4 regions of the Jejuibacter sp. L23 genome follow, and region 3 is predicted to be linked to each of the others. Evidence: predicted binding sites of a transcription regulator. Region 3 holds the regulator's gene; each other region holds the start of a gene.
The links. The regulator PurR, encoded in region 3, represses purine synthesis genes. The targets are predictions, from matches to a motif close to CANGCAAACGTTTGCNTG.

Region 1: a site for PurR is predicted at 4,663-4,680, ahead of cybB (cytochrome b561). Genes of this name have one in related genera too.
Region 2: a site for PurR is predicted at 4,395-4,412, ahead of SCU88_RS05360 (nucleoside-specific channel-forming protein Tsx). Genes of this name have one in related genera too.
Region 4: a site for PurR is predicted at 3,760-3,777, ahead of gcvT (glycine cleavage system aminomethyltransferase GcvT). Genes of this name have one in related genera too.

Annotation. Positions count from the first base shown of each region.
Region 1 covers NZ_CP138199.1:2,782,936-2,790,185, forward strand. The annotation lists gene SCU88_RS12850 (SAM-dependent methyltransferase) at 1-711, shown strand, start outside; gene SCU88_RS12855 (acyltransferase family protein) at 926-2,062, shown strand; gene SCU88_RS12860 (DUF1869 domain-containing protein) at 2,107-2,289, opposite strand; gene SCU88_RS12865 (DUF1971 domain-containing protein) at 2,301-2,660, opposite strand; gene SCU88_RS12870 (lipase family protein) at 2,809-3,966, opposite strand; gene cybB (cytochrome b561) at 4,126-4,662, opposite strand; gene gap (type I glyceraldehyde-3-phosphate dehydrogenase) at 4,838-5,839, shown strand; gene SCU88_RS12885 (pyridoxamine 5'-phosphate oxidase family protein) at 5,845-6,735, opposite strand; gene aldA (aldehyde dehydrogenase) at 6,809-7,250, opposite strand, start outside.
Region 2 covers NZ_CP138199.1:1,164,005-1,171,254, reverse strand. The annotation lists gene thiL (thiamine-phosphate kinase) at 1-827, opposite strand, end outside; gene nusB (transcription antitermination factor NusB) at 886-1,305, opposite strand; gene ribH (6,7-dimethyl-8-ribityllumazine synthase) at 1,325-1,795, opposite strand; gene ribD (bifunctional diaminohydroxyphosphoribosylaminopyrimidine deaminase/5-amino-6-(5-phosphoribosylamino)uracil reductase RibD) at 1,962-3,071, opposite strand; gene nrdR (transcriptional regulator NrdR) at 3,077-3,526, opposite strand; gene SCU88_RS05365 (DUF3251 domain-containing protein) at 3,685-4,260, shown strand; gene SCU88_RS05360 (nucleoside-specific channel-forming protein Tsx) at 4,547-5,404, shown strand; gene SCU88_RS05355 (hypothetical protein) at 5,627-6,775, shown strand; gene SCU88_RS05350 (WYL domain-containing protein) at 6,800-7,250, opposite strand, start outside.
Region 3 covers NZ_CP138199.1:2,334,399-2,341,648, reverse strand. The annotation lists gene SCU88_RS10775 (NlpC/P60 family protein) at 1-471, shown strand, start outside; gene SCU88_RS10770 (MFS transporter) at 503-1,675, opposite strand; gene SCU88_RS10765 (YnhF family membrane protein) at 1,867-1,956, opposite strand; gene purR (HTH-type transcriptional repressor PurR) at 2,257-3,282, shown strand; gene punR (DNA-binding transcriptional activator PunR) at 3,318-4,229, opposite strand; gene punC (purine nucleoside transporter PunC) at 4,349-5,533, shown strand; gene cfa (cyclopropane fatty acyl phospholipid synthase) at 5,849-6,997, shown strand; gene SCU88_RS10740 (riboflavin synthase subunit alpha) at 7,045-7,250, opposite strand, start outside.
Region 4 covers NZ_CP138199.1:4,320,692-4,327,941, reverse strand. The annotation lists gene pepP (Xaa-Pro aminopeptidase) at 1-1,070, shown strand, start outside; gene ubiH (2-octaprenyl-6-methoxyphenyl hydroxylase) at 1,067-2,245, shown strand; gene ubiI (FAD-dependent 2-octaprenylphenol hydroxylase) at 2,257-3,456, shown strand; gene gcvT (glycine cleavage system aminomethyltransferase GcvT) at 3,866-4,963, shown strand; gene gcvH (glycine cleavage system protein GcvH) at 5,051-5,437, shown strand; gene gcvP (aminomethyl-transferring glycine dehydrogenase) at 5,503-7,250, shown strand, end outside.

The DNA of each region.
Region 1 (7,250 bases), 450 kb from region 3:
GCCCACCGCATTCATAATCCGTTCACGCCTGAAAAATTCGCGACGCTTGGCGCGGCATTGCGCATGACGCCGGGCACCCGAATTCTGGATCTTGCCAGCGGTTCGGGCGAGATGCTCTGCACCTGGGCGCGCGATTATGGCATTACCGGCACTGGCATCGATATGAGCCAGTTGTTCAATCAGCAGGCGCAACAGCGCGCTCAGGAGCTAAAGGTTGCCGATCGCGTGACCTTTATTCATGGCGATGCCGCCGGTTACGTTGCCGATGAAAAGTGCGGCGTGGCCGCCTGCGTTGGTGCTACCTGGATCGGCGGCGGCGTAGCCGGAACCCTTGAGCTGTTGAACCAGAGCCTTGTGCCCGGCGGCATTCTACTTATCGGCGAGCCATACTGGCGCAAGGAGCCGGAAACGGAAGCCGTCGCGCAGCACTGTTTTGCCAGCAGCGTTTCTGATTTCCTGACGCTACCCGGGCTGGTCGCCTCGTTTGGTGAACTCGGCTACGACATGGTGGAGATGGTACTGGCGGATCGGGAAGGCTGGGACCGTTACGAGGCCGCCAAATGGCTGACTATGCGGCGCTGGCTGGAAGCGAATCCTGGCGATGAACTGGCAGTGGAAATTCGCGAAACCCTGAATACGGCGCCAGTGCGCCATGTCACCTGGGTTCGTGAATATCTGGGCTGGGGCGTATTCGCCCTGATGGCACGTTAATAATATCCATTACGGGCGCTACCGGCGCCCGTATATTATTCACTGTGAACAATCATCACTCAATAAATAACACTGCCATTTCTTTATGTAACATCCCCTTTCTGCCTGCTGACAAAATCTGACGTAAATTATCGGACCCCACCTGGTTATTCCTTAAATACACTCGTTACAATGACGATGTATTTTTCCATTCATAAAAGCAGCAGAGAGTTAAATGCAGAAACTCAACTCTTTACAGGCATTACGCGGTTTGGCAGCACTGTTTGTGGTGATATTTCACTACCATTTTCGGCTCGGCGGCCCCGATGAGCATGCCCTTGAATACTGGCACTCCATTTTTGGCTGGAGCTTTATTGGGGTGGATATCTTTTTTGTGATTAGCGGTTTTATTATGGTCTATACCACCCGCCAGCACAGCCCCGGAATAGTCACGTCCGGAAAATTTCTGCTCAACCGGATGATAAGAATTCTCCCTCTTTATTATCTGTTGCTGTTTTTCGCTTTTTTATTAAATGGCGCGTTCTATCTTCTGGATAATGAAGAGAGTGCCCGTAACCTGATTAGCGCCCTCACCTTTACCGTAAGCACCATCGCGGCGTCGCCGCAATATATCGATCTGGAACAGATGTATAACGTGCGCTGGACGCTTAACTACGAACTCTATTTTTATCTGGTTTTCGCACTTTGCCTGCTGTTCCGCCAGCGCATTCTGCCGCTGCTCGCCTGGGCCGCCGCGGCGGTGTTTATAATCCCGGCGCTGTTCGGCAATGCGCCAACGCTGAATATTCACGGTTATCAGGTGGAACACGCGCTATGGGGGTTTTTATCTAACCCGGTGATTCTCGATTTTGTCGTCGGTGCACTGGCAGGCGGGCTCTATGTGAAACTGGAAAAGGCGGCACGCCAGCGCTGGTTGCAGCAACTGGCCCTGGGCCTGGCGCTGGTGATGGTTTTCACCATCGTCATGGGACTGTATACGCAGCATCTGTACCTGCTCAGCCTGAGGCTGGGAGTCGCTATTGGTATCACGATACTGCTGCTGAGCATCGCCGAGCCTGTGTTACATAACTATATTCCGCGCATTGCGCTCTATGCCGGAAATATCTCGTTCTCGCTCTATCTGTGCCACAATACCGTCAATTATTTCGTCTTTGACCATCTGGGCGATAAAGCCACATCGATGCCCGCTATTCTGGGGCTGATTGCGCTATCTATTGCGCTGTCCCTCGCCCTTTCTCACTGCACCTGGAAATATATTGAAGTTGGATTAACCCGATGGCTGAAGGCGAAGCTACTGGCACCTTCCACTACATGGCATCAGGGGCAGGTAACCAGCGAACGCACCGGCTGAAACACAAAGCGCCCGGCACTGTTGTTGCCGGGCGCAGCCAGAAACTACCAGCCGCAAACGTCGGTCTCTTCTTCGGTATCGTAGCCGCGGACGGTATTCACCAGGTCTTTAATCACCTGCGCACCTACATCCGGTATCAGCAGGCTGGCGGGCGCTTCTGTTTCATAATCGACCGAAACGCCATTGCTGTTATTGGTGACAGTTACCGTGTAAGTTGCCTTGCCCATAACGATTTACCTTATTTCTGAGTTTTTACTACCTGGCGCAAACCAGACCCTTTCAGCAACACTTCAGGCGCCACAAAAAAATCGATGTTGAAATAGGTGTCATCGGTCAGAATTTCAATATGGTGCCATTTTTCTGGTGGGAACACGCCAAAATGACCGGCTTCAATCACCATTTCACTATCCGGCTCGGGGCATTCCCCATCGGCGAAACCATAATATTTCACCGCGCCCCGCATCACCGACAAACGCGGATAAACGCCCTGTTGAGTGCCATGATCAAGGTGGCGCTTAAACAGACCAGCCGGTGCGTTATCTTTATTCCAGAATGGCGTGGAGCGTGTATGAATACAGTCCTGCGGAATAAGCAGCATAACTTTCTTCCTCGTTTACGTCAGACGATGCTGTCTTAGCCGTTATTTCACCACGTTCAGGATGAGGCTTTGTTTCGAAAGATGCTTTTTAAACGCACCTTAATGGGTATTGACGCAGGCACCAGCCACCGCCGATGCCCACTAAGGGTTATTTCAGATGCTTCAGAACGAACGGTACTGAATCGCGCAGAGAGGGATTCACGGTTCCGCTGTGGTCCAGACCCGGGTATTCGTGCACTTCTACCATAGTACCCGCCAGCCGAACCGCATGGGCGAAACGCTGCTGCATGACGGTGGGCACATTAATATCGGCACCGCCAATCCCGATAAACACCGGACTGTCGATACTCAGCGTCGGGTAATGCATCGCTTCAGTACTGGCTTCCAGCAACGACTGGATCCCCGGCTTCAGGCTGTTCGCCGCATTCAGCTTTTCCTTCATCACCTTTTCGGTGAGCGGCGTAATACACAGCTTATTCGCCTCGCCCAGAATTGGTAACGCCGCTGGCTGGAAATACGTGGACGGTTTCAGTTTGGGTAGCGACTCCGCCGCCGCCAGGTAGATATAGAACACATAGGGAATTTTGGGATCGCCGACCTGCGGCGTGGCCTTATCGTTAATGCCAAATAGCTGGGCCACCGTGGTCTCAGAATCGAAATAAGGCGTGCCGGTCAGCACCGTCATCCGAATATTAAGCTCAGGCGCGTATTTCGGCTGCCAGCCCGCGCTGGCGAAAGCGGCATGCGCCCCCTGGGACTGCCCGACCAACACCAGTTGATTACGCAGCGGGAAGTTTTTCAGTGCCGCGCGAACGCCATCGAGCACGCTCCAGGCTTCGGCCCTGGCGTTAAGGTAATGGTGTAATCCCCCGGAGCCCAGACCGGCATAGTCCGGCGCGACGATAGCGAACCCCAGCGACAGCCAGGTGTTCAGATACTGGCTATCCCTGACGGTACGCGGATTAAGCGAAGGCGCACAATCGTTGGCAACACCGACGGTACCGTGAGCCCAGACCACCACCGGCCAGCCCCCTTTCGGCATCGGCCCCCTGGGGATAAACACCGCAGCGCTGTCCCGGCGCGGTGTTTTACCATCTACCCCGCTCACGGAAGGATAAATAAGCCGGTACTGTTCTGCAGCCTCGGTCAGGCCATGTTCCGCAGGTAAGACCGATTTTTCAACCGACGGCGGCTGAACCGCCGCCTGAGCCTCTGACTGCTGCGCCGCCTGAACCAGCGGTACACCAATTGTCAGTGCTGCAACCGGCACGGCCCAGCACAGAAGTTTTTTTACAACAGGCTTCATATTTCCCCTATGAATTATCAGACGGTGATATCCACATCATCAGCAAAAATTGTACGCCGCAAAAACGCAATGCGTGAGCAATCACCGATAAAGCGCAGCCTAATCCTGGAGGAAAGCGTAGATGATAAAACGGCGCCGGACAGCTCCGGCACCAGGCGTTTATTGGCTATCGCGGCGGCGCGGCATCATACGCAGCAGCGTATTGTCGCGCCATATATAGTGGTGAAACAGCGCGGCGGCGGCGTGAAGGGCAATCACAAAATAGCCGATGTTAGCAATTAGCTCATGAAGATCTTTCAGACTCTGGCGGCGATCCTCATTCAGGTCTGCCGCATGGGGCATGGGGATCCCCAGTACGCTCCAGGCCTCGCCTTTGTCGTACATCACCAAAAAGCCCAGCACCGGCAACGCCAGAAAAATCAGGTACAGCGCGCTGTGCCCCAGGTGTGCCAGGCCCGTCGCCCAGGCCGCTGGTTTCGGCACAATCGGCGGTGTGGGCCGCGTGGCACGCAGCACCAGCCGTGCCACCATCAGAATCAGCACCATCAGTCCGCTGGCAAAATGAAACGCTTTAAACACCGGACGATACTCACGCGGCGCCAGGCCACGAAACTCCATGGCGCAATAAGCGATGGCAATCAGCAGCAGCACCAGCCAGTGCAGGCCAATCTGCAGTGAGGAGAATTTACCTTGCATAACCCATCCTTTTTCCTGAGTTCCGACCTAAGAATAAACTTCAGAGGCGGGCTTCACATTAAGTTTCTCGGGCAATCAGCGAGTTAATTGATCCAGCCCCCCTGCGTTTGCGGCATGCCATCACCTGAACTATCACTTAGTGAGTTTAAACAACCTTCCCGCAAAGGAGTCCCTGATGAGTAAGATTGCCATTAACGGGTTTGGGCGCATCGGGCGTCTGGTGCTGCGTCGGCTGCTTGAAGTGCCGGGGGACCGGCAGGTTATCGCGATTAACGATCTGACCTCCCCCGAAGTCCTGGCCTATCTGTTGAAGCACGACTCTAACTATGGCCATTTCCCGTGGTCCGTTGACTACAGCGACGACGCCCTGATTGTCGATGGCACAAAGATCGCCGTATTTGCCGTCAAAGAGGCGGAAAAACTGCCCTGGGGGGAGCTTGGGGTAGATATCGTGGTGGAGAGCACCGGCTTTTATACCTCAGCCGATAAAGCCCGGGCCCATCTGGATGCCGGAGCGAAGAAGGTGCTGATCTCCGCCCCTGCCGGTGATATGAAAACCGTGGTGTTTAACGTCAACGACGACACCATGGACGCCAGCGATAAGCTGCTTTCGGTAGCGTCGTGCACCACCAACTGCCTGGCGCCGATGGCGAAAGCCCTGAACGACAGTTTTGGTATCAAACTGGGCACTATGACCACCATTCATGCCTATACCGGCACCCAGGCGCTGGTGGACGGGCCGCGCGGCAAGAATCTGCGCGCTTCGCGGGCCGCGGCTGAAAATATCATTCCGCACACGACCGGCGCGGCTAAGGCTATCGGGCTGGTGATACCGGCCCTGAGCGGCAAACTTAAGGGTCACGCCCAGCGGGTGCCGGTAAAAACCGGTTCGGTCACCGAACTGGTCTCGATTCTGGATAAAAAAGTCACCGTGGATGAAATAAACGCCGCACTAAAAAAGGCGACCGAAAATAATGACGCCTTCGGTTATACCGATGAAGAGCTGGTGTCCGGCGATATTATTGGCAGCCACTTCGGTTCAGTGTTCGACGTGACCCAGACCGAAGTGACGGAGGCCGACGAACTGCCACTGGTGAAAACCGTCGCCTGGTACGATAACGAATATGGTTTTGTGACCCAACTGGTGAGGGTGCTGGATAAGTACGCCCGCCTGTAGCGGCGTTACTCCACGGCTCGATTAAACGGCGACGCCTGGGGCTCAGACCAGCTCAGGCGTGCCGGAAGCGTGCGCCACAGCCACTCCCGCACCTCGAATTCCCAGAAATTCTGGTCCAGATTCAGGGTCACATCGCCGGTCAGTTGCAACAGCCGGGAGTGGCTGAAATCCGGAATGCAGATCCCTCCTTTGGGGTTTAACATGAAGTTGCCCAGGGTATTAAACAGGTTATTGCCAGGATAGTCGGGGATCCGCAGTCGATTCCCCTGCTCCACCCGAACAAAGCCCGGCGCGCCGCCGCGGTGCGAAACATCACAGCCGCTTTCCGGCCAGTCAGAGGCCACAAACAGCGTGTCGCAGCCGTGGATAAACGCCCGTAGTTCATCGTTCAACCCTTTACCGCGCTGTGGGGATTCATCGGGTTCCGCCAGGCTGGCATGCACCACCCGCCGCTGCTGAATATATTTCAGGCAATTACCATAGGCTTCGCAGACAAACAGCTCCAGATCGCCGCGGGTCAGGCTGTTAAGGCGCCCGTTGACCCGCAATCGCTGGCGGCTGTTAAGATCGATAAACAGCAGTCCCAGCCGCGGGTTATGGCTCAGGTTCTGCCATAGCGGATCCGCAGGATCGCGCTGCGCTTGCGGTAATGTCAGATTGAGATACTGAGGATGACCGGCATCGGCAAAGCCCGGCGGTCCTACCAGCAGCGAAGCCCAGGGATAGCCATCGCTATCCACGCTGCCCACCAGCACCATAAACATATAGCCCACGTAAGCCTGAGCCTGACCGTAAATCCCGTCTTGAAGGGTAGCGCCATGGCGTGTCGCAGCCCTGTCACTCAGCTTCTGCGCCCGCACCGCCTGTTCGCCAGGATGAAATGTGGTGTCGCCCATCGCCCTGTCTCCGCCCGCCTTTTTATAAAGGTAGCAGAGTGACGCTCCCCCGGCGCGCCGGGGGAGCGATGGGTTAGTCGTGCTGCTGCAGGTAAACCACCTGGGTTTGCAGATACTCATGCAGACCGTGTTTACCGTCGGCGCCGCCAATGCCGGACTTACGCCAGCCCGCGTGGAAGCCCTGCATCGCCTCGAAGTTTTCGCGGTTGATATAGGTTTCGCCAAACTGCAGACGCTTAATGGCCTTCATGGCGGTATTCAGATCCCGGGTGTAGATCGATGACGTCAGGCCGTAATCGCTGTCGTTAGCCATGGCGATGGCCTGCTCCAGGGTATCGAAGGTCGCCACCGGCAGCACCGGGCCGAAGGTCTCTTCGTGCATGATATCCATGGACTGTTCAACGTCCACCAGCAGGGTCGGCGGATAAAAATAGCCTTTGCCCTGCGGCGCTTCACCGCCCAGCGCCAGACGGGCGCCCTGCTCCACGGCGCGCTGCACTTTCTGCTGCACCCGG
Region 2 (7,250 bases), 1.2 Mb from region 3:
CGGTTGCGCTCCGGCGCGGTAAAGCACAGTTCATAGTCTTCACCGCCGGAAAGCGCCCAGCGCAGCGCCTGGTCCGGCGTCGCGCTCTGCTGCAGTTCATGAGACAGCGGCAACTTTTCCAGTTCCAGGCGGGCGCCGCAGTCACTCGCTTTAAGGATATGCCCGAGATCGGCAATCAGACCATCAGAGATGTCTATAGCGCTGGAAGCCAGGTCTCGTAGCGCCTTGCCCTGCAAAATACGGGGCGTCGGCCGCAGATGGCGCTGTACCAGATAGCGGGCATCCTGTGGTTTCTCCGGTGATAACTCACCCTGCAAAATCGCCAGTCCGGCAGCGCTATCCCCCAGGGTTCCGGTCACATAAATCCAGTCGCCCGCCTTCGCACCGCTGCGCTTCAGCGCCCGCCCGGCAGGTACGTAACCATGAATACCCAGGGTCATCGCCAGCGGACCACGCGTGGTATCGCCGCCAATCAGTTGCATATCGTAGTAGTTAAGCTGTTCGAACAGACTGTCGCTAAAAGCCTGTAACCACGCTTCATCTACCGACGGTAGCGTCAACGCCAGAGTCAGCCAGGCAGGATCGGCCCCCATGGCGGCCAGATCGCTTAAATTCACCGCCAGCGCCTTACAGGCCAGATCGGCGGGATCGATATCCGACAAAAAGTGGGTGCCCCCCACCAGGGTATCGGTGCTGATAGCCAGCCACTGTTTTTCCGGCACCGCCAGCAGCGCACAGTCGTCGCCAATGCCGGTTTCCACATCGCGTCGCAGAGTGCGGGCGCGATCAAAATAACGGGCAATCAGAGAGAATTCGCCGCTTGCCATAGGGAATGCCTCAACTCAGGGGATAAAGAACAAAGGCCGGCAACGCCGGCCTTTAAGGCTACTTCTTACGGGGACGAATATGAGGAGCGGCTTTATCCAGCACGCCATTGACGAATTTGTGGCTGTCTTCAGCGCCGAAGGTTTTCGCCAGTTCAATCGCTTCGTTGATCGCCACTTTGTACGGCACATCATCACGTTTGGACAGCTCATACAGCGCAAGGCGCAGTATCGCCTTTTCCACCTGACCCAGCTCATCGAGCTGACGGGAAAGATAAGGCGCCATCAGATTATCGAGATACGCGCTGTTGGTCGCCACCCCGGAGAGCAGTTCACGGAAGTACGTTACGTCAACATCCTTGACGTCCTGTTCCGCCAGGAACTGGTATTCAACATCGGCGATGTCGTTCTGGGACAACTGCCAGGAGTACAGCGCCTGAACGGCACACTCACGGGCACGACGACGAGCAGCAGGTTTCACGGAATTCCCCTTACTAAAATCAAGCCTTAATGGCTTTTAACACATTAATCATTTCCAGCGCGGTCAGCGCCGCTTCGGCGCCTTTATTACCGGCTTTGGTTCCAGCACGCTCAATAGCCTGCTCGATACTTTCGGTGGTGAGTACGCCAAAGGCGACCGGGATTTCGCTTTCCTGCGCCACGTGGGCCAGACCGTTGCTGGCGCCCCCTGCAACGTACTCGAAATGTGCAGTGCCGCCGCGAATAACCGTACCCAGCGCGATAACCGCGTCATATTTGCCGGTTTTGGCAAGCGCACCCGCCGTCAGCGGCAGTTCATAAGCACCCGGAACCCACACCACGGTAATGTTTTCATCTTTGACCTGACCAATGCGCTTCATGGCATCGATCGCGCCTTCCAGCAGGTTATCGTTGATGAAGTTGTTAAAACGCGCGATGGTGATAGCAACGCGGGCGTCCGGCGCTGCGACATTAGCTTCAATAATGTTCATACTTGTCCTTAACGGGTTCAGTTATCCCCCGATATAGGGGGGCGGATTCTATCATAAAGTTCAACGCTCTGCTCAGGCTTTGTATACCCTAAATAATTCGAGTTGCGGGACATCTCTGCCCCAGGCGAACGTGCATTAGCACGGCCCCTGAATTATAACGGGTATATTATGCGCCAGCAGGGGTCAGCGTTACGCGCAGATCGGGCCCTATCGCCCGTACTTCGCTGAATGCAAAGGTCGGCGCATCGGCCAGTTGGTCGAGCCCTGGCAGGCGACATAAACCCCGGGCGCCGTCGCCCAGCAGTTTCGGCGCCAGATAGACGATAAGCTCATCCACCACCCCGGCCTGCAACAGCGCACCGGCCAGAGTCGCCCCAGCTTCAACCCATACCGAATTAATCTGGCGCCGGCCAAGCTGCATCATCAGCGCCACCAGATCGATATGCCCCTGACGTTCAGGCAGCAGCAGGTGATCAACCGCCTCCGGCCAGTCTACCTCGTCGCGCGCCAGGCGCGCCAGCCAGGTTTCGCCGGGCTGTTGCACCAGGCGATGCTGCGGCGTCACCCGGTTGCGGCTGTCTACCACCACCCTGACGGGTTGACGCACATTGGCCTTCGGGTAGCGCGCCCGGGTGGCTTCATCCAGTTCATTCCAGCGCACCGTGAGCGACGGATCGTCCGCCAACACCGTAGCGCTACTGGTCAGAATCGCGGCGCTCTGCGCTCGCAGACGCTGCACATCGCGTCGCGCCTGGGGGGAGGTTATCCACTGGCTTTCGCCGCTGGCCATGGCAGTACCGCCATCCAGCGATGCCCCCAGCTTAAGCTGCACCCAGGGGAAACCGGTGCGCATCCGCTTCAAAAAGCCGCGGTTCAATACTTCGGCCTCGTTCATCATCAGGCCGTGGCTGACCTCGATACCGGCTTCACGCAGACGATGCATGCCGCGCCCGGCCACCTGCGGATTAGGATCCTGCATCGCCACCACCACCCGGGCGACCCCGGCGGCGATCAGCGCCTGGCAGCACGGTGGCGTGCGTCCGTGATGACTGCAAGGCTCCAGGGTTACGTAAGCGGTGGCGCCGCGCGCCTGCTCGCCCGCCATACGCAGGGCATGAACTTCGGCGTGTGGTTCACCGGCGCGGTAGTGAAAGCCTTCACCGACAATGGCGCCGTCGCGTGCGATAACGCAGCCGACCCGGGGATTAGGATGAGTGGTAAAACGCCCACGGCGCGCAAGCTCTAACGCGCGCGCCATATAGAGTTGGTCCTGCATGAGCATCAGTCCTGTAAGCGGGCAATCTCTTCGCCAAATTCGCGAATATCTTCAAAACTGCGGTAAACCGAGGCAAAACGAATGTAGGCCACTTTATCCAGTTTTTTAAGCTGTTCCATCACCAGATTGCCAATCTCTTTACTGGGAATCTCGCGCTCGCCGGTAGCGCGCAGCTGGGATTTAATGTGATTTAACGCCATTTCGACGTCGTCGGAGCTGACCGGGCGCTTTTCCAGCGCTTTTTGCATACCGCTACGCAGCTTATCTTCATTAAAGGGCTCGCGGACATCGTTACTCTTTATCACCCGCGGCATAACCAGCTCCGCCACTTCGAAAGTGGTAAAACGCTCGTGACACACCAGACACTGACGGCGGCGGCGCACTGACGACCCCTCTCCCACCAGGCGGGAATCAATCACTTTGGTGTCCACAGCGAAACAAAATGGGCAATGCATAGGGCTACCTGTATCCGGAAATGGTGACTGCTTTACAGTTTACCCTGTAACGCCCGGGACAACAAAGAGACCGACGCTTTGAGACAAAGGATCTATGTTTTCTGTCACACTGCTTCTACCATTACAGTAACTCGCTGAACAAAAGGAACCTTTTTATGATGACAACGCGTTGCCTGAAGCTGATTCTGGCAGGAAGTCTCTTCACGCTTACCGCCTGTGCCGCCCAGAAAGAGGTGCGTCAGGTCAGTAATGAAGTGCAGGCGATGAATCAACAGATGAACAAGCTGAGCCAGCAGTCGGTGAAGCTGACCCAGCAGAACGCCCTGAACGCCAACTCAACCAGCGGCGCATATCTGCTGCCGGACTCGAAAACCGCCGCCCAACTGGATAGCCAGATAGGCACCCTGACCATGACCTTAAGCAAGGTGGTCGCTACCAATAATGGTACCCGCGCCACGCTCACCATTCGCGGCGGTAACAGCGCACCGCTGCCCGCCTTTAGCGGCAAGGTAGAATGGGGTCAGTTACAGGGCACCCTGGAAAACTACCAGGAAGTTAACGTGCAGACCTATCCGATTAATGTGCCGAAAAGCGTGCTGGTGCCGAGTGATGTCGATATCCCGCTCGATATGCCCGGTATCACGCCGGATCAACTGGGCTTTATCCGGGTACACGATATTGTGCCGTCGGACCCCAGCTATCAGCCGCCGGCCAAATCCCCTTTCGCCAGCTAAGCTTTCGCCCGTTCATCTGACGGATGAACGGGCGCCTTCCCCGCCATACAAAATTCCTTTCATCCCAACGCGCCCCGGACTGGATAAATCTGACGAAATGAGTAGAATTCCGACGTCTTTATCGTTTAATTGTGAAGACAATCGATTACCTGAATGATAACGACGTGAAAAAAGACGCATTTTTGTGAGAAAGGCTTATTTATAATAGCCCACCTTGCTACGGCGCGCTGAGATGCGCCGGCTTCCCGGTAACTTTCCCGGACAACCGAAAAACAGTGGCGAAATGATGAAAAAAATGATGTTAGCGGCTGGCGCCGCAGTGGCGCTCTCCTGCTCTTTTTCCGCAAGCGCAGCGGATAGCAATAGCGAATACCTCTCGGACTGGTGGCACCAGAGCGTCAACGTGGTGGGCAGCTATCACACCCGCTTTGGACCTCAACTGCGCAATGACACCTACCTGGAATACGAAGCTTTCGCGAAAAAAGACTGGTTCGATTTCTATGGCTACATCGACGCCCCGCGCTTCTTCGGCGGCGACGGCAGTTCTACCGGTATCTGGAACCACGGCTCTCCGCTGTTTATGGAGATCGAACCGCGCTTTTCCATCGACAAACTGAGCGGTCTGGATCTGAGCGTAGGACCGTTTAAAGAGTGGTACTTCGCCAACAACTATATCTATGATATGGGCCGTAACAGCGACAATCGCCAGAATACCTGGTATATGGGCCTGGGGACCGATGTTGAAACCGGTCTGCCGATGAGTCTGTCGCTTAACGTCTACGCCAAATATCAGTGGGAAAACTACGGCGCGGCTAACGAAGACAGCTGGGACGGCTACCGCTTCAAAATTAAATACTTTGTGCCTATCACCGATCTGTGGGGCGGCAAGCTGAGCTACATCGGTTTTACCAACTTCGACTGGGGTTCCGATCTGGGCGATGAACCGAACCGCACCAGCAACTCTATCGCCTCCAGCCACATTCTGGCGCTGAACTATGACCACTGGCACTACTCGTTTGTCGCCCGTTACTTCCATAACGGCGGTCAGTGGCAGGACGGCCCGGAGATGAACTTCGGCAAGGGCGATTTCCGGGTTCGCTCCACTGGCTGGGGTTACTACCTGGTAGCGGGTTACAACTTCTAATTCCAGAAAAATATTCGGGGATGAGGGCAACGCTCTCCCCGAATTAAAAAACAGCGTCTTAAAGCTTATTCCTCAAAGTTCCCCCTGACAGCCCCCATAATGCGTATTTTCTCAAAGAAGTAATAAAGCAATATTTCTGTCTATACTGGCATTAGCGAACCACCAATTACAAATGATAACCAGACTGTAAACTCACGCCCATGAACCTGAGGATAACAATCTATGCATAAATCCTGTATAAAATACGTTCCCCTGCTGATGTTAATGTTATTCATTACCGTTAAAAATAACGTATATGCAGCCACACCTGAATATTCAGTGGTAGTAGATGCAGGAAGTAGTAAGACCAGAGCCATACTTTATCAAGTGTCGGACAGTGATTCAGTTAAGGAAGTCGCATCAGAAACCCAAAAAACGCCGCTAGCCAGTTTCTCTCAATCTCCTGAAAATGCAGGCAAAGAGTTAATAGCTCCGCTGCTGAAAAAGGTATTAAACTCATATAATAATAAGCCACAGACGATCGACATCAACGTATTAGGCACAGCAGGAATGCGTCAGTTAACGGCAGATATGCAAGAAAAGATCTATCGTAGTATTCAACAAACCGTCAAAGATGAGGGCTATCGACAGGGTAGGATAGGAACTATCGATGGCTGGGAGGAAGGCGCCTTCGCATGGGTTCATCTTAACCAGTTGGCAGGGCTGACAGGCACAGATAACACTCAGGGAATTATTGAGGTGGGCGGCGCCTCAACCCAGATAACTTTTGACAGCAAAAATGCCTCACTGTCGGGCACGCACCCGCTAAAACTGAAAGGAAAAACATATTATTTATGGAGCCGAAGTTTACTGGGATTCGGCGCTAACTCAATACGCGATGAAGTAGATAAAAAAGAGGGGAAGAAAGCCTGTTACCCGCAAGGATATCAAAATTCCAAAGGGTTTGATTTTAACCAGTGTGATCAAGGTTATGACAACGCATTAGCAGAGAATCCAGAGGCACTTAGCATACTGAAAGCTACCGCCGGGATCCCGGCTCTTAAAACAACTCAGTTTGTTGGGTTAAGCGCTCTCAATTATACTCTTGGCTTCTTCGACACGCCTACAGCGGAAAAGGGGCAACTGAAAGAAAACATTACCACCAGTTGTACCAGTTTTAGCGACATTAACAACCAGATAAAAAACAATCCTACCAAGGACAGTTATCAACCAGAAAATAAATGCGCCAATGGGACTTTTGTTTATAATCTGCTATATGACTACCTGAAACTGGGTGATAAAAAGATTACCGGCGTAAAAAATTACAACGGCTCAGATATTCGATGGACCGCAGGATACCTGATTCTGGCCCATGAGAATCAGAATAAATAGCACCAGGGCCCTGAGTTACAACATCTAATCTTCGGCTTCCACATCAGGGAGGGGCTGACTTCCCTCCCACTTCCGACGCTGTTGCCGCAGAAAATCCTGTAGTGAACGATCTGAACGCTCCTGAAAATGCCGCCCGACCAGACTTACCGACCGGCAGCGATCCAGACGAAAGCTTCGATAATCGTCCCGCAGTTCACACCAGCTCACCAGTAACCAGTGCATGCCCCAGAAGGCCAAACCCAGCGGGCAAACTTCACGCCGGGTATCCCGCTCTTTGCCGTCACAATAGACGATCTCCAGCACCTGCTGACGCCCGGTGGCCGTGTGAATAATATCAAACCAGCGGCGGGATGCCGCATTCTGCCCCAAATCCGGCGCCAGAATACGGCTACGCTCCGCCACTAAACGACGCTGCGCAGAGAGAATCGCCAGCAGCTTTTCCCGGGTGGAATCTGCCGCCTGTCCCATCTGCTCC
Region 3 (7,250 bases):
CAGCGTAAAACCCGGCCCCATCATACCGGCACTACCTCAATTGCCAGCGCCCATAAGGACAGAATCGAAAAAGCCCGCAAAGTGGCGATGAATAAATTAATGAATCAGCTCGGTAAACCCTATCACTGGGGTGGAAGCTCACCGCGTACCGGCTTCGACTGCAGCGGTCTGATCTGGTATGCCTACAAAGATTTAGTCAATATTCGTATCCCCCGTACCGCCAACGGCATGTACCATCTGCGCGATGCAGCACCAGTGAACCGCAGCGAGCTACAGCGCGGCGACCTGGTCTTCTTCCGTATTCGCGGTCGCGGCACCGCCGATCACGTCGGGGTCTATGTGGGCAACGGTAAGTTTATCCAGTCCCCGCGTACCGGGCGCGACATCCAGATAACCTCTCTGAGTGATAACTACTGGCAGCGCCACTACATTGGCGCCCGTCGGGTGATGACGCCAGACACTCTGCGCTAACGCCCCCACTGACAAGGGGGCGTCGCTGTGGTTATTCGGCATCCGCCGCCAGCGTCTGATGCGGCGCTTTGCGCGATGAGAACAGCACCAGCAGCAGCCCCAGCGCGGCGATAATGCCCCCCATGACCGGCACGAAGCTATATCCCAGGCCACCGGAGATCACCGCCCCGCCCGCCGCAGCCCCCAGCGCATTACCAAGGTTAAAGGCGCCGATATTGACCGACGACGAGAGCCCTGGCGCCTCATGGGCCACTCGCATCACCCGCATCTGCAGTGGCGGAACCACGGCGAAGGTCGCTGCCCCCCAGACCACCATGGCGATGGCGGCACCGACTTCACTACGCGCCAGCCAGGGGATCGTAACCATAATCACGGTCAGCAGCAGTAAAAACCCTTTCAGGGTGCCGTTGACCGAGCGATCGGCAAAACGGCCGCCAAGATAGTTGCCCAGTGAAAAACCCAGCCCAACCAGCACCAGCATACCGGTAATAAAACCCGGCGAAGCATGAGTCACCCGCTGCAACACTGGCGAAATATAGGTATAAAGCGTAAACATCGCCCCCGCCCCCAGAACCGTGGTCAGCAGCGCCATCAGTACCTGAGGGCGCATCAGTACCCCCAGCTCGCGCTTCACGTCCGGACGATCGCCCGCGCCGCCCGCAGGCAGCGACAGCCACAGGCTTAACATCGCCACCACGCCAAGACCGGCGGTGGCCAGGAAGGACATACGCCAGCCAATGGCGCTACCCAGCCAGGTTGCCGCTGGCACGCCGCCGATATTGGCGATGGTCAGCCCCATAAACATGGTGGCGACCGCGCTGGCCTGCTTCTCTTTAGGGACCAGACTCGCCGCCACTACCGAACCCAGCCCGAAGAAGGCACCATGGTTAAGGCTGGTGATAATCCGGGAGGCCAGAAGCCAACCATAGCTGGGCGCCAGCGCCGACAGCACATTACCGACAATAAAGATTCCCATCAGAAACAGCAGCGCGCTGCGTCTGGCACGATGTGACAGCAGCAGCGTCATCAACGGCGCTCCCACCATAACGCCAATCGCATAAGCGCTGATCAGCATACCGGCCACGGGGATGGAGACACCCACCCCATCGGCGATAACGGGCAGCAGCCCCATGGGCGAAAATTCTGTTGTTCCTATACCAAATGCCCCAATGGCCAGCGCCAGTAAGGGGAAATTAAATTTCATTGTTATTTCTCCGGTAAATTCGGGAGACAGCTTCCGCCAGGGCGGAACTCACTGCTGCCGGAAATCGTCAGGCGGAGAATAATGACAGTCTGCGGGGGAAAGTTAAAGACGTGTTAAAAGCAAAAGGCTGTTGCGCAAATAGCAATAATAGAAAGGCCCGGATACGCAACGACGCGCATCCGGGTCGGGGATTAATGCAGTACGGCAGTCAGTGCGCCGCACACAATCACGCCGAGCGCGATAATAGTGGTGACCAGCGAGTATTTCAGTTCGGTACTCATGATTTTCTCCTGTGCTTTTTTCCATATTAGCGTAATGACTGATTCATTTTCCCACAAACGACCCTGAAAATCCTGTATCAAGTGGCCCTGAATGCAGATTTCCTCTTCCACTTTTAGCAAAGATAGGACAAAATCCCCGGCTAACGTGTTTTTACGCCGTCCGGTAATGCCCTCCTCCCGTCCAGTGTCGCTTCCCCGACATACCTGCAACCTGAAAAGTTGCGCCCCGGGATAAGTCCAGGCAAACGATTAACCGGCCGGTATTCAAGGAGACCAGGAAATGGCCGGGAGTGACGACTGATGGCAACAATCAAAGATGTGGCAAAGCGGGCAAACGTCTCCACCACTACGGTGTCGCATGTTATCAATAAAACCCGCTTTGTCGCGGAAGAGACCCGTAATGCGGTATGGGCCGCCATCAAAGAGCTGCACTACTCGCCCAGCGCCGTAGCCCGCAGCCTGAAAGTGAATCACACTAAAACCATCGGGCTGCTGGCCACCAGCAGTGAGGCCCCCTACTTTGCGGAAATTATCGAAGCCATAGAGAAAAGCTGCTTTGATAAGGGCTATACCCTGGTGCTGGGCAACGCCTGGAATAACCAGGAGAAACAGCGCGCCTACCTGTCGATGATGGCTCAGAAACGCGTCGACGGCCTGCTGGTAATGTGCTCGGAATATCCGGAACCGCTACTGGCGATGCTCGAAGAGTACCGCCATATCCCAATGGTGGTCATGGACTGGGGCGAAGCGAAAGCTGATTTCACCGACTCGGTCATCGATAACGCCTTCGAAGGCGGCTATATGGCGGGACGCTACCTGATTGAACGCGGCCATCGTGATATCGGCGCGATTCCCGGCTCCCCGCACCGCAATACCGGCGCGGGCCGTCTGGCAGGCTTTAAGAAGGCGCTGGAAGAAGCGCGCATCAAACTGAATGAAAAGTGGGTGGTGCAGGGAGACTTCGAGCCGGAATCCGGCTACCGCGCCATGCAACAGATTCTGTCTGCCGCCCAGCGCCCCACGGCAGTATTCTGCGGCGGCGATGTGATGGCGATGGGCGCCCTGTGTGCCGCCGATGAAATGGGGCTGCGGGTGCCCCAGGATATTTCGATTATCGGCTACGATAACGTGCGCAACTCCCGCTACTTTACCCCGGCGCTGACCACCATCCACCAGCCCAAGGACTCACTGGGGGAGACCGCCTTTAATATGCTGATTGACCGTATCGTCAATAAGCGCGAGCAGTCCCGCACCCTGGAGGTTCACCCGCGCCTGATTGAGCGCCGCTCGGTGGCCGATGGCCCGTTCCGCGACTATCGCCGCTAAGTACCACTATCGCCGCCAGGCACAGGGGAGCCCGCTCAACCGGGCTCCTTCAGCCACTCCGCATTCAGCGTTTCGCTATCCCCCAGATAATCCAGCAGCCAGCCCAGCACCGGTGAGTCTTCGTTCTGGCGCCAGCTCAGACAGCAGGCGGCATCAGGAAAGCGATTCTCCAGAGCCAGCGCTACCCACTGACCGCTTTTTATCCGCGGTTGCGCAACGTGGGCTGGTACCATGCCGACACAGAGCCCGGCATCCAGGCACTCTCTTGCCGTCTCCCAGTCCGGCACCACCATGCGCCGCTGGTTATCCAGCAGCCAGGTCGTACGCTTGGGGAGTGAGCGCGAGGTATCTTCCAGGACCAGCGACGGCCAGCGTCGCAGTCGTTCATCATCCAGCGCCCCCTCCGCTACCGCCAGCGGATGACCGGACGCCACCACGCAATGCCAGCGCAGCATCCCCATATCCCGAAAGGCGTAACGGCCACCAACCGGTACTGCCCGGGTGGCGCCGATCGCCAGCTCTACGCGCCCGTCCTCCAGCGCGTCCCATACGCCGTTAAACACTTCACGAGAAACCCGCAGCTCCACATCGGGGAAATGGCGGTAGAAATCCAGCACCAGTTGGCGGGTACGCGCCGGTTTAACGATGTTATCCACGGCGATGGAGAGCTGCCCGCGCCAGCCGTTGGCAATCTGCTGGCAGCGCTGACGGGTGGAGAGCATTTTTTTGATAACCTCCCGTCCTTCGCGCAGAAAAAAGGCCCCGGCCTCCGTCAGTTCGACATCTCGATGGCGGCGCACGAACAGCGGAACCGCCAGCCACGCCTCTAACTGACGTACCGTATAACTGACCGCCGAAGGCACCCGGTGCAGCTCCTGGGCTGCCGAACTAAAGCTGCCGTTGCGGGCAACAGCATCCACCACTTCCAGTGAGTATTCCGACCACATATCTGCCTGCAAAAAATTTGAATGCAACAGGCAAATATTAGCGTTTCACAAGCAATGATGCACTCCTTACACTGCGCCCATTCCCTGCATTCACCCAAAAAAGATCTTAGAGAGAAATCATGCAACCTGGAAAAGGATTTATGGTCTGGCTGGCCGGTCTGAGCATTATCGGCTTTCTGGCCACCGATATGTATTTGCCGGCGTTTTCCGCCATGCAGCAGAGTCTGAACACCAGCCCTGGCGCTATTAGCGCCAGTCTGAGCCTGTTTCTGGCAGGTTTCGCGCTGGCGCAGCTGATCTGGGGACCGCTGTCGGACCGTTTTGGCCGCCGTCCGATACTACTGGCGGGGCTGGCGCTGTTCGCCTTCGGCTGTCTGGGAATGCTGTGGGTCAAGAGCGCGACCATGATGTTGGCACTGCGCTTTATTCAGGCGGTTGGGGTCTGTGCCGCCACCGTAAGCTGGCAGGCGCTGGTCGCCGATCGCTATCCCGGCCCGCAGGCAAAACGGGTTTTCGCCTCTATTATGCCACTGGTCGCGCTTTCGCCAGCGCTGGCGCCTCTGCTGGGTAGCTGGCTGCTGGTGCATTTCGAATGGCAGGCCATCTTCCTCGCACTGTTTATCATTACCCTGCTACTGATGGCCCCCGCATTGCGTATGGCGCCGCAGCGTCCCAAACCGCACAGCGAGGTGGCGAAAACCGGGTTCCTGATGCTGCTGCGCTGCCGCAGCTATCGCGGCAACGTCATGATCTATGCCGCCTGCTCCGCCAGCTTCTTTGCCTGGCTGACCGGCTCGCCGTTCCTGCTACGCGAGCTGGGCTACGGGCCAGGCGCCACCGGCCTGAGCTACGTCCCTCAAACCATCGCCTTTCTGATTGGTGGTTACGGCTGTCGCAGCGCCCTGTCGCGCTGGGGTGGCGAACTGCTGCTGCCCTGGCTACTGGGCCTCTATGCCCTGAGCGTACTGGCAACCTGGGGCGTGGCGCTTTCCGGCCACGCAACCCTGACCCTGTTGCTGATCCCCTTCTGCCTGATGGCGCTCGTGAACGGTGCTATCTATCCCATCGTCGTTTCGGCGGCCCTGCTGCCTTTTCCGGGAGATGCCGGTCGCGCCGCCGCGCTGCAAAATACCCTGCAGCTCGGTCTGTGCTTTCTGGCCAGTCTGCTGGTCTCCTGGGGCGTTGAACAACCGCTGCTCACCACCACCGGAGTGATGATGGGAACCGTGGTGCTGGCGCTGGCAGGTTACCTGATGCAGCGCGTTTCGCACCAGCAATGGCACCCCTCACGCCAGGTAAAATAACGGGCTGGATAATGAGAATCGCCTCTAATTAGGGCGCTAACAATTTTTTATTGAATCACTTTTATCAGAGGCATATACTGAAAAACAGCTCTGGATAAATACCATAAATATTATGTATTAACGGGAGCACCCTGCCCCCGTTTTCTCTTGTTTGAGGGTCTTACAAGGAAGACTTCTCCTTTCTTTATTCACGTCGGTTATCAGACGCTCGGATTTTCCGTGAGAATTCTCACAAGGCCAAAATAGCGACTACGCTTTTTCTGATAGCGTGAGTGCTGTAATGGACCCGATCGCACATAGGTGATGGAGAAGGCTATGAGTTCATCGTGTATAGAAGAAACCAGCGTCACTGACAGCGAGTGGTATCGCATCGCCAGTGAAATGCTCGGACGGGCCGGTATCAACATAAATGGCGCCACTCCGGGCGATATTCAGGTTAAGAATCCCGACTTCTTCAAGCGTGTATTACAGGAAGGCTCGCTGGGTCTGGGCGAAAGTTACATGGACGGCTGGTGGGAATGCGACAGACTCGATGTCTTTTTTACCAAAGTTCTGCGCGCTGGCCTGGAAAATCAGCTGCCGCACCACCTTAAGGATACGTTGCGCATCGCCGCCGCCCGCCTGGTCAACCTGCAAAGCAAGAAACGGGCGTGGATCGTCGGCAAAGAGCATTACGATCTCGGCAACGATCTGTTTAGCCGGATGCTGGATCCCTGGATGCAATACTCCTGCGGTTACTGGAAAGAGGCCGACAACCTGGTGGACGCTCAACAGGCCAAGCTGAAGATGATCTGCGAAAAGTTACAGCTCGCCCCCGGTATGAAAGTGCTGGATATCGGCTGCGGCTGGGGCGGCCTGTCTGAATTCGCCGCGCGTCATTACGGCGTCTCCATGACCGGGGTAACGATCTCCGCCGAACAGCAGAAGATGGCTCAGGCCCGCTGTGAGGGGCTGGATGTCACCATCCTGCTCCAGGATTACCGCGATCTCGACCAGCGCTTCGACCGCATTGTCTCGGTGGGGATGTTCGAACACGTTGGTCCGAAGAACTACGATACCTACTTTTCTGTGGTCGACCGCAACCTGAAGCCGGACGGGCTGTTCCTGCTACATACCATCGGCTCCAACAGAACCGACCACAACGTCGATCCCTGGATCAACAAGTACATCTTTCCCAATGGCTGCCTGCCGTCGGTGCGTCACATCGCCGAAGCGAGCGAAGGTCGACTGGTGATGGAAGACTGGCATAACTTCGGCGCCGACTACGATAAGACGCTGATGGCCTGGTTCGAGCGCTTCCAGGCCGCCTGGCCGGAGATCGCCAGCAATTACAGCGAACGCTTTAAGCGGATGTTCACCTATTACCTGAATGCCTGCGCCGGCGCCTTCCGCGCCCGCGACATTCAGCTGTGGCAGGTAATGTTCAGCCGCGGCATCGAAAACGGCCTGCGGGTTGCCCGCTAAAAAAGACCCCGGCACAAACGCCGGGGTCTTTTTTATCTACAGGCGCATCAGGCCTGCTGCGCCTGCTCTGATGCCGCTTCAATCGCCGCTTCCCGGCTGGCCATCACCCGTTCGACGGTATCAACAATAGCCTGGGTTTGCGGATCGATCTCAATATTAATGCTGTCGCCCAGCTTTTTCGCCCCCAGGGTCGTACGTTGCAGCGTTTCCGGAATCAGATGCACGCAAAAGCGGCTGCTGGTCACTTCCCCCA
Region 4 (7,250 bases), 2.0 Mb from region 3:
ACGCCGAGATCTGGTTTGGCCGCCGTCTGGGTCAGGAAGCCGCACCGCAAAAGCTAGGGGTCGATCGCGCCCTGGCCTGGAGTGAAGTCAACGCTCAGCTCGGGCAGTTGCTGAATGGTCTGGATGTGGTCTATCACGCGCAGGGACTTTATCCCTATGCCGATAAGATTGTGTTTGGCGCGCTGGAAAAGCTGCGCCAGGGCTCGCGCCAGAATCTGAGTGCTCCCGCCACGTTAACCGACTGGCGCCCCTGGGTGCACGAAATGCGCCTGTTTAAATCGCCGGAAGAGATAGCGGTACTGAAACGCGCCGGTGAGATCTCGGCGCTGGCCCATACCCGCGCCATGGAAAAATGCCGTGCCGGTATGTTTGAGTACCATCTGGAAGGCGAAATTCATCACGAATTTAACCGTCATGGTGCCCGTTATCCCTCTTACAACACCATCGTGGGTTCGGGGGAAAATGGCTGCATCCTTCACTACACCGAGAATGAAAGCGAATTACGCGATGGTTCCCTGGTGTTGATTGACGCGGGCTGCGAATATCAGGGCTATGCGGGTGATATTACCCGTACTTTCCCGGTCAGCGGCCGTTTTAGCGCGCCGCAGCGCGCCATCTACGACATTGTGCTGGAATCGCTGGAAACCGCGCTCAGATTATACCGCCCCGGTACCACCATTCAGGACGTCACCAGCGAAGTGGTGAAAATTATGCTTAGCGGTCTGGTCCGGCTGGGCATCCTGAAAGGCGGCGTAGAGCAGTTAATGGAAGAGAACGCCCACCGGCGTTTCTTTATGCACGGACTGAGCCACTGGCTGGGGCTGGACGTTCACGACGTAGGCGAATATGGCCCGGATCGTTCGCGCCCACTGGAGCCAGGCATGGTGCTGACCGTGGAGCCCGGGCTCTATATTGCGCCTGATGCCGATGTTCCGGCGCAATATCGCGGTATCGGCATTCGTATCGAAGACGATATTGTGATTACCGAAACCGGTAACCAGAACCTGACGGACAGCGTGGTGAAACGGGCGGAAGATATTGAAGCCCTGATGGCGGCGGCGCGCGCATGAGTGTGATTATTGTTGGCGGAGGGATGACCGGCGCTACCCTCGCGCTGGCCCTGTCGCAGTTAAGCGGCGGCCAGCTTCCGGTGCATCTGGTGGAAGCGCATGCGCCTGAGTCACAGGCTCATCCGGGGTTTGATGCCCGGGCTATCGCGCTGGCCGAAGGCACCTGCCGGTTACTGGCGCAGATCGGTATCTGGCCCGCGCTTTCCGGCTGTGGTACCGCCATTGAGCAGGTCCAGGTCAGCGATCGCGGCCATGCTGGCGCGGTGATTCTGGAGGCGCGCGATTATCAGACCGAAGCGCTGGGCCAGGTGGTGGAACTCCATGAGGTCGGGCTGCGCCTGTTTAATCTTCTGCGCGATGCGCCGGGTGTGACGCTCCACTGCCCCGACCGGGTTGCGGGCAGCCATCGCACGCAGCAGGAGGTGACGGTCACGCTGGAAAGCGGGAAGACGCTGACCGGCCAGGTGCTGGTGGCGGCGGACGGTTCGCGCTCGCCGCTGGCCGCCGGTTGCGGCATCCGCTGGAGCCAGCAGGATTACGACCAGGTCGCCGTGATCGCCAATGTGACCACCGCGCTGCCGCACCAGGGACGCGCCTGGGAACGCTTCACCCCCGACGGTCCGCTGGCGATGCTGCCGATGTCGCAAAATCGCTGCTCGCTGGTGTGGTGTCACCGTCGCGACCGTCAGGAAGCGGTGATGGCCTGGAGCGATGAACGCTTCTGCGATGAGCTTCAGCGCGCCTTCGGCTGGCGCCTGGGGCGTATTACGCAGGCAGGCGCGCGTAGCAGTTATCCGCTGGCGCTGACCCGTGCCGATCGTAAAGCCACCCATCGCCTGGCGCTGGTGGGAAATGCGGCCCAGACGCTGCATCCCATTGCCGGTCAGGGCTTTAACCTGGGCATGCGCGATGTGATGACGCTGGCTGAAACTCTGACAGCCGCCTGGCGTCAGGGTGAGGATATCGGTCTGTGGCCGGTGCTGGAACGTTATCAGTCCCGCCGTCGCCAGGACCGGGCCGCCACCGTTGGTGTGACCGACGGCCTGGTGCAGCTCTTTGCCAATCGCTGGGCGCCGCTGGTGGTGGGGCGCAATCTTGGCCTGATGGCCATGGATTATCTTACGCCGGTGCGCGATGCGCTGGCGCATCGTACCTTGGGTAGGGTGGTTCGTTAAGGAGAGTCATAGTGCAAAGCGTAGATGTGGCAATTGTCGGTGGCGGCATGGTGGGGCTGGCCCTTGCCTGTGGTCTTGAGGGCAGTGGCCTGCGTGTTGCCGTTCTGGAACAGCAGGCGCCGGAAGCGCTGGATCCCCAGGCGCCTCCGGCGCTGCGGGTATCGGCGATCAACGGCGCCAGCGAGAAATTGCTGACCCACCTTGGCGTATGGTCGGCCATTTTGCAGCGCGCCAGTTGCTATCACGGTATGGAAGTGTGGGACAGCGACAGCTTCGGGCGCATTGCCTTCGATGACAACAGCTTTGGCTTCAGCCATCTGGGCTACATCATCGAAAACGCCGTGATTCACCAGGCGTTGTGGCAACAGGCGCAGCAGTGCAACGACGTAACGCTGCTGGCGCCTGCGCAAATGCAGCAGGTCGCCTGGGGAGAAAACGAAGCCTTCCTGACCCTGAAAGATGGCAATATGCTGACCGCCCGACTGGTGGTGGGGGCCGACGGCGCTAACTCCTGGCTGCGCCAGCAGGCCGATATTCCTCTCACCTTCTGGGACTACCGGCATCATGCACTGGTCGCCACCATTCGTAGCGCGGAGCCTCACGGCGCCGTGGCGCGTCAGGTGTTTCACGGCGATGGTATTCTGGCATTTCTGCCTCTGAACGATCCCCATCTGTGCTCCATTGTCTGGTCGCTGCCGCCGCTGGAAGCAGAGCGGCTACAGCAGGCCGATGAAGCGGCCTTTAATCAGGCGCTGTCAGTGGCATTCGATATGCGCCTGGGGTTATGCCAGCTTGAAAGCGAACGTCAGGTCTTCCCGCTAACTGGCCGCTACGCTCGCCAGTTTGCCGCGCATCGTCTGGCATTATTGGGTGATGCCGCGCACACCATTCATCCGTTGGCGGGGCAGGGGGTAAACCTGGGCTTTATGGATGCCGCGGAGCTGATGCATGAGCTGCGCAGGTTGCACGCTGGCGGTAAGGATATTGGTCAGCACCTCTATCTGCGCCGCTACGAGCGCAGCCGTAAGCACAGCGCTGCGCTGATGCTGGCGGGCATGCAGAGCTTCCGGGAGCTATTTGCAGGTCAACATCCGGCGAAGAAGCTGCTGCGCGATGTGGGCCTGAAACTGGCCGATACGCTGCCCGGCGTGAAGCCTCAGCTTATCCGTCAGGCGATGGGGCTGAATGATTTGCCTGAGTGGCTAAAGTAGTTTTTGGACTCTCCTTCTCCCGGCGTCCGCCGGGAGAAAAATCTCTCATTTGAAATATTCTAATTTCATCGCTTATTTCGCATTAGATTTATTTATCCGTGGCGAAATTTGATGTAGTGGAATTGTTCTTATTTTTATCATAAATGTTATCTGATTCTGATTTTTAGCCTAAATACGATGCGATTATGTGCATTGTTTCGCATTTTGCCAGTCATATTCACTGTCTCCTTTGTTCATCCTGAACCTCATCCGCTAATGTGTCTGCTTATGGTTCAGCCGCCCTTTCGGTGGTAAGTTCAATGCAAAGGTAACGTTTGCGTCGATGCCCGTTGCGGCACCGGCGCCGGGTTTCGTCCGCCGATCCGGCGGGCGGACAACGCCGCCCATCTGAACGGAAAACGAGGAAGAGATGGCTCAACAGACCCCTTTGTTTGAACAACATAATCTTTGCGGTGCGCGTATGGTGGATTTCCACGGTTGGATGATGCCGCTGCACTACGGTTCCCAGTTGGACGAGCACCATGCGGTGCGTACCGATGCTGGAATGTTTGATGTCTCGCACATGACCATCGTTGACCTGCGCGGCAGTCGCACCCGGGAGTTCCTGCGTTATCTGCTGGCGAACGACGTCGCCAAACTGACCAAACCGGGCAAGGCGCTCTACACCGCCATGCTTAACGCCTCCGCTGGCGTTATCGACGACCTGATTGTCTACTTCCTTGCCGATGACGGGTTCCGCCTGGTGGTGAACTCCGCCACCCGCGAAAAAGATCTTGAATGGATAACCCGCCACGCCGCTGATTACGAGGTAGAGATCACCGTGCGTGACGATCTGGCGCTGATTGCGGTTCAGGGCCCCAACGCCCAGGCCAAAGCGGCGGGCCTGTTTAACGACCAGCAGCGTGCGGCGGTTGAGGGAATGAAACCGTTCTTCGGGATTCAGGCTGGCGACTTCTTTATTGCCACCACCGGTTATACCGGCGAAGCGGGCTATGAGATTGCCCTGCCTAATGAACAGGCGGCGGCATTCTGGCAGCAGTTGGTGGAAGCGGGCGTTCAGCCCTGCGGCCTTGGCGCCAGAGATACGCTACGCCTTGAAGCCGGTATGAACCTGTACGGTCAGGAGATGGACGAAGGGGTATCGCCGCTGGCGGCTAATATGGGGTGGACCATCGCCTGGGAACCGGCGGATCGCGACTTTATCGGTCGTGAGGTACTGGAAGCACAGCGCGAGCAGGGCACCGAACAACTGGTCGGACTGATCATGACCGACAAAGGCGTGCTGCGTAACGACTTACCGGTGCGCTTTACCGATGCCGAAGGCAATCTGCAGGAAGGGAAAATCACCAGCGGCTCATTTTCGCCGACCCTGGGCTACAGCATTGCGCTGGCCCGGGTGCCGGCAGGCATTGGCGACACCGCTATCGTGCAGATCCGTAATCGCGAGATGCCGGTAAAAGTCACCAAACCGGTTTTTGTGCGCGCGGGCAAACCGGTCGCGCAGTGAATGTGATATCGCTTTAGCCAATTCGGGGCCGGCCTGACGCCATGGAGGCCGCCCACAGTGGATACCGAACAATTCAGGAGAACAAAGATGAGCAATGTGCCGAACGAACTGAAATACAGCAAAGAGCATGAATGGCTGCGTAAGGAAGCCGATGGCACTTACACCGTGGGCATTACCGAACACGCGCAGGAGCTACTGGGCGATATGGTGTTCATCGACCTGCCGGAACAGGGCGCCACGGTTAGCGCGGGAGACGACTGCGCGGTCGCGGAATCCGTTAAGGCGGCGTCCGATATCTATGCGCCGGTGAGCGGCGAAATCGTGGCCGTGAACGATACACTGAGCGACTCTCCGGAGCTGGTTAACAGCGAGCCTTACGCTGGCGGCTGGATCTTTAAAATTAAAGCCAGCGACGAAGCCGAAGTCGCCACGCTGCTTGACGCCGAAGCCTATACCGCCCTGTTGGACGAATAAAGTAAAGGGGCCGGGCATCTCCCGGCCCCTGTTGTTTTGCCCTTTGCGATCCGGAAGCACAGCTCATGAATCAGACCCTAAGCCAGCTTGAAAACAGCGAAGCCTTTATCGACAGGCATATTGGCCCTTCCTCCGAACAGCAGAAGCAGATGCTGGAAGCGGTGGGCGCCGACTCCCTGGATGCGCTGATTGCGCAGATAGTGCCAGAGGATATCCAACTGGCCGAACCGCCCAACACCTCTGGTGCGGCCACCGAACACGACGCGCTGGCGGAGCTAAAAGCTATCGCCCGCCGCAATAAATGCTTTAAATCCTGGATTGGTATGGGCTATGCCGCCGTGCATACCCCGCCCGTGATTCTGCGCAACATGCTGGAGAATCCGGGCTGGTATACCGCCTACACTCCGTATCAGCCGGAAGTCTCTCAGGGGCGCCTGGAGGCGCTGCTGAACTTCCAGCAACTGACGCTGGATCTTACCGGGCTGGATATCGCCTCTGCTTCGCTGTTGGATGAAGCGACCGCCGCCGCTGAAGCCATGGCGATGGCGAAGCGCGCCAGCAAGCTTAAGGGCGCCAACCGCTTCTTCGTAGCGGCAGACGTGCATCCCCAGACCCTGGACGTGGTCCGTACCCGCGCCGAAACCTTTGGGTTTGAGGTGATCGTTGACGAAGCCCGCTGCGCGACCGAACACCAGGATTTGTTTGGCGTACTGCTCCAGCAGGCAGGTACGACCGGTGAAGTCCACGATTACGGCGACCTTATCGCCGAACTGAAGAGCCGCAAGATTATTGTCAGCGTCGCCGCCGATCTGATGGCGTTGGTACTGCTGACTGCCCCCGGCAAACAGGGAGCGGATATCGCCTTTGGTTCTGCCCAGCGCTTTGGCGTGCCAATGGGCTATGGCGGTCCGCATGCGGCCTTCTTCGCCGCCCGCGATGAATTCAAACGCTCAATGCCAGGACGCATTATCGGCGTATCCCGTGATGCATCCGGTCAGACCGCGTTGCGTATGGCGATGCAGACCCGTGAGCAGCATATCCGCCGCGAAAAGGCGAACTCCAATATCTGTACTTCACAGGTGCTGCTGGCCAATATCGCCGGTTTCTACGCAGTGTGGCACGGCCCGCAGGGGCTGAAGCGCATCGCGAACCGTATCCACCGCTTCACCGATATTCTGGCCGCCGGGTTGAAGGCGAAAGGGCTAACGCTGCGCCACGAGAGCTGGTTCGATACTCTGTGCGTTGAAGTGGCAGATAAGGCGGGCGTTCTGGCCCGGGCGGAGCAGCGCGAAATCAACCTGCGCAGCGATATTCCGGGCGCGGTAGGCATTACCCTGGATGAAACCACCACCCGTCAGGACGTTCTCGATCTGCTTAGCGTGCTGACTGGCGACGACCATGGTCTTGAGATCGACGCGCTGGATAAAGAGGTGGCGCTCGATAGCCGCTCCGTGCCGCAGGCTATGTTGCGCGACGACGAGATCCTGACGCATCCCAACTTTAATCGTTACCGTAGCGAAACCGAGATGATGCGCTACATGCACAGCCTGGAGCGTAAGGATCTGGCCCTTAACCAGGCGATGATCCCGTTGGGCTCCTGCACCATGAAGCTCAACGCGGCGGCAGAGATGATCCCCATCACCTGGCCGGAATTCGCCAGCCTGCATCCTTTCTGCCCGCCGGAGCAGGCGGAAGGCTATCAGTTGATGATAGGTCAGCTTTCCGAGTGGCTGGTGAAGCTGACCGGCTATGATGCGCTTTGCATGCAGCCGAACTCCGGCGCCCAGGGGGAATACGCGGGCCTGCTGGCGAT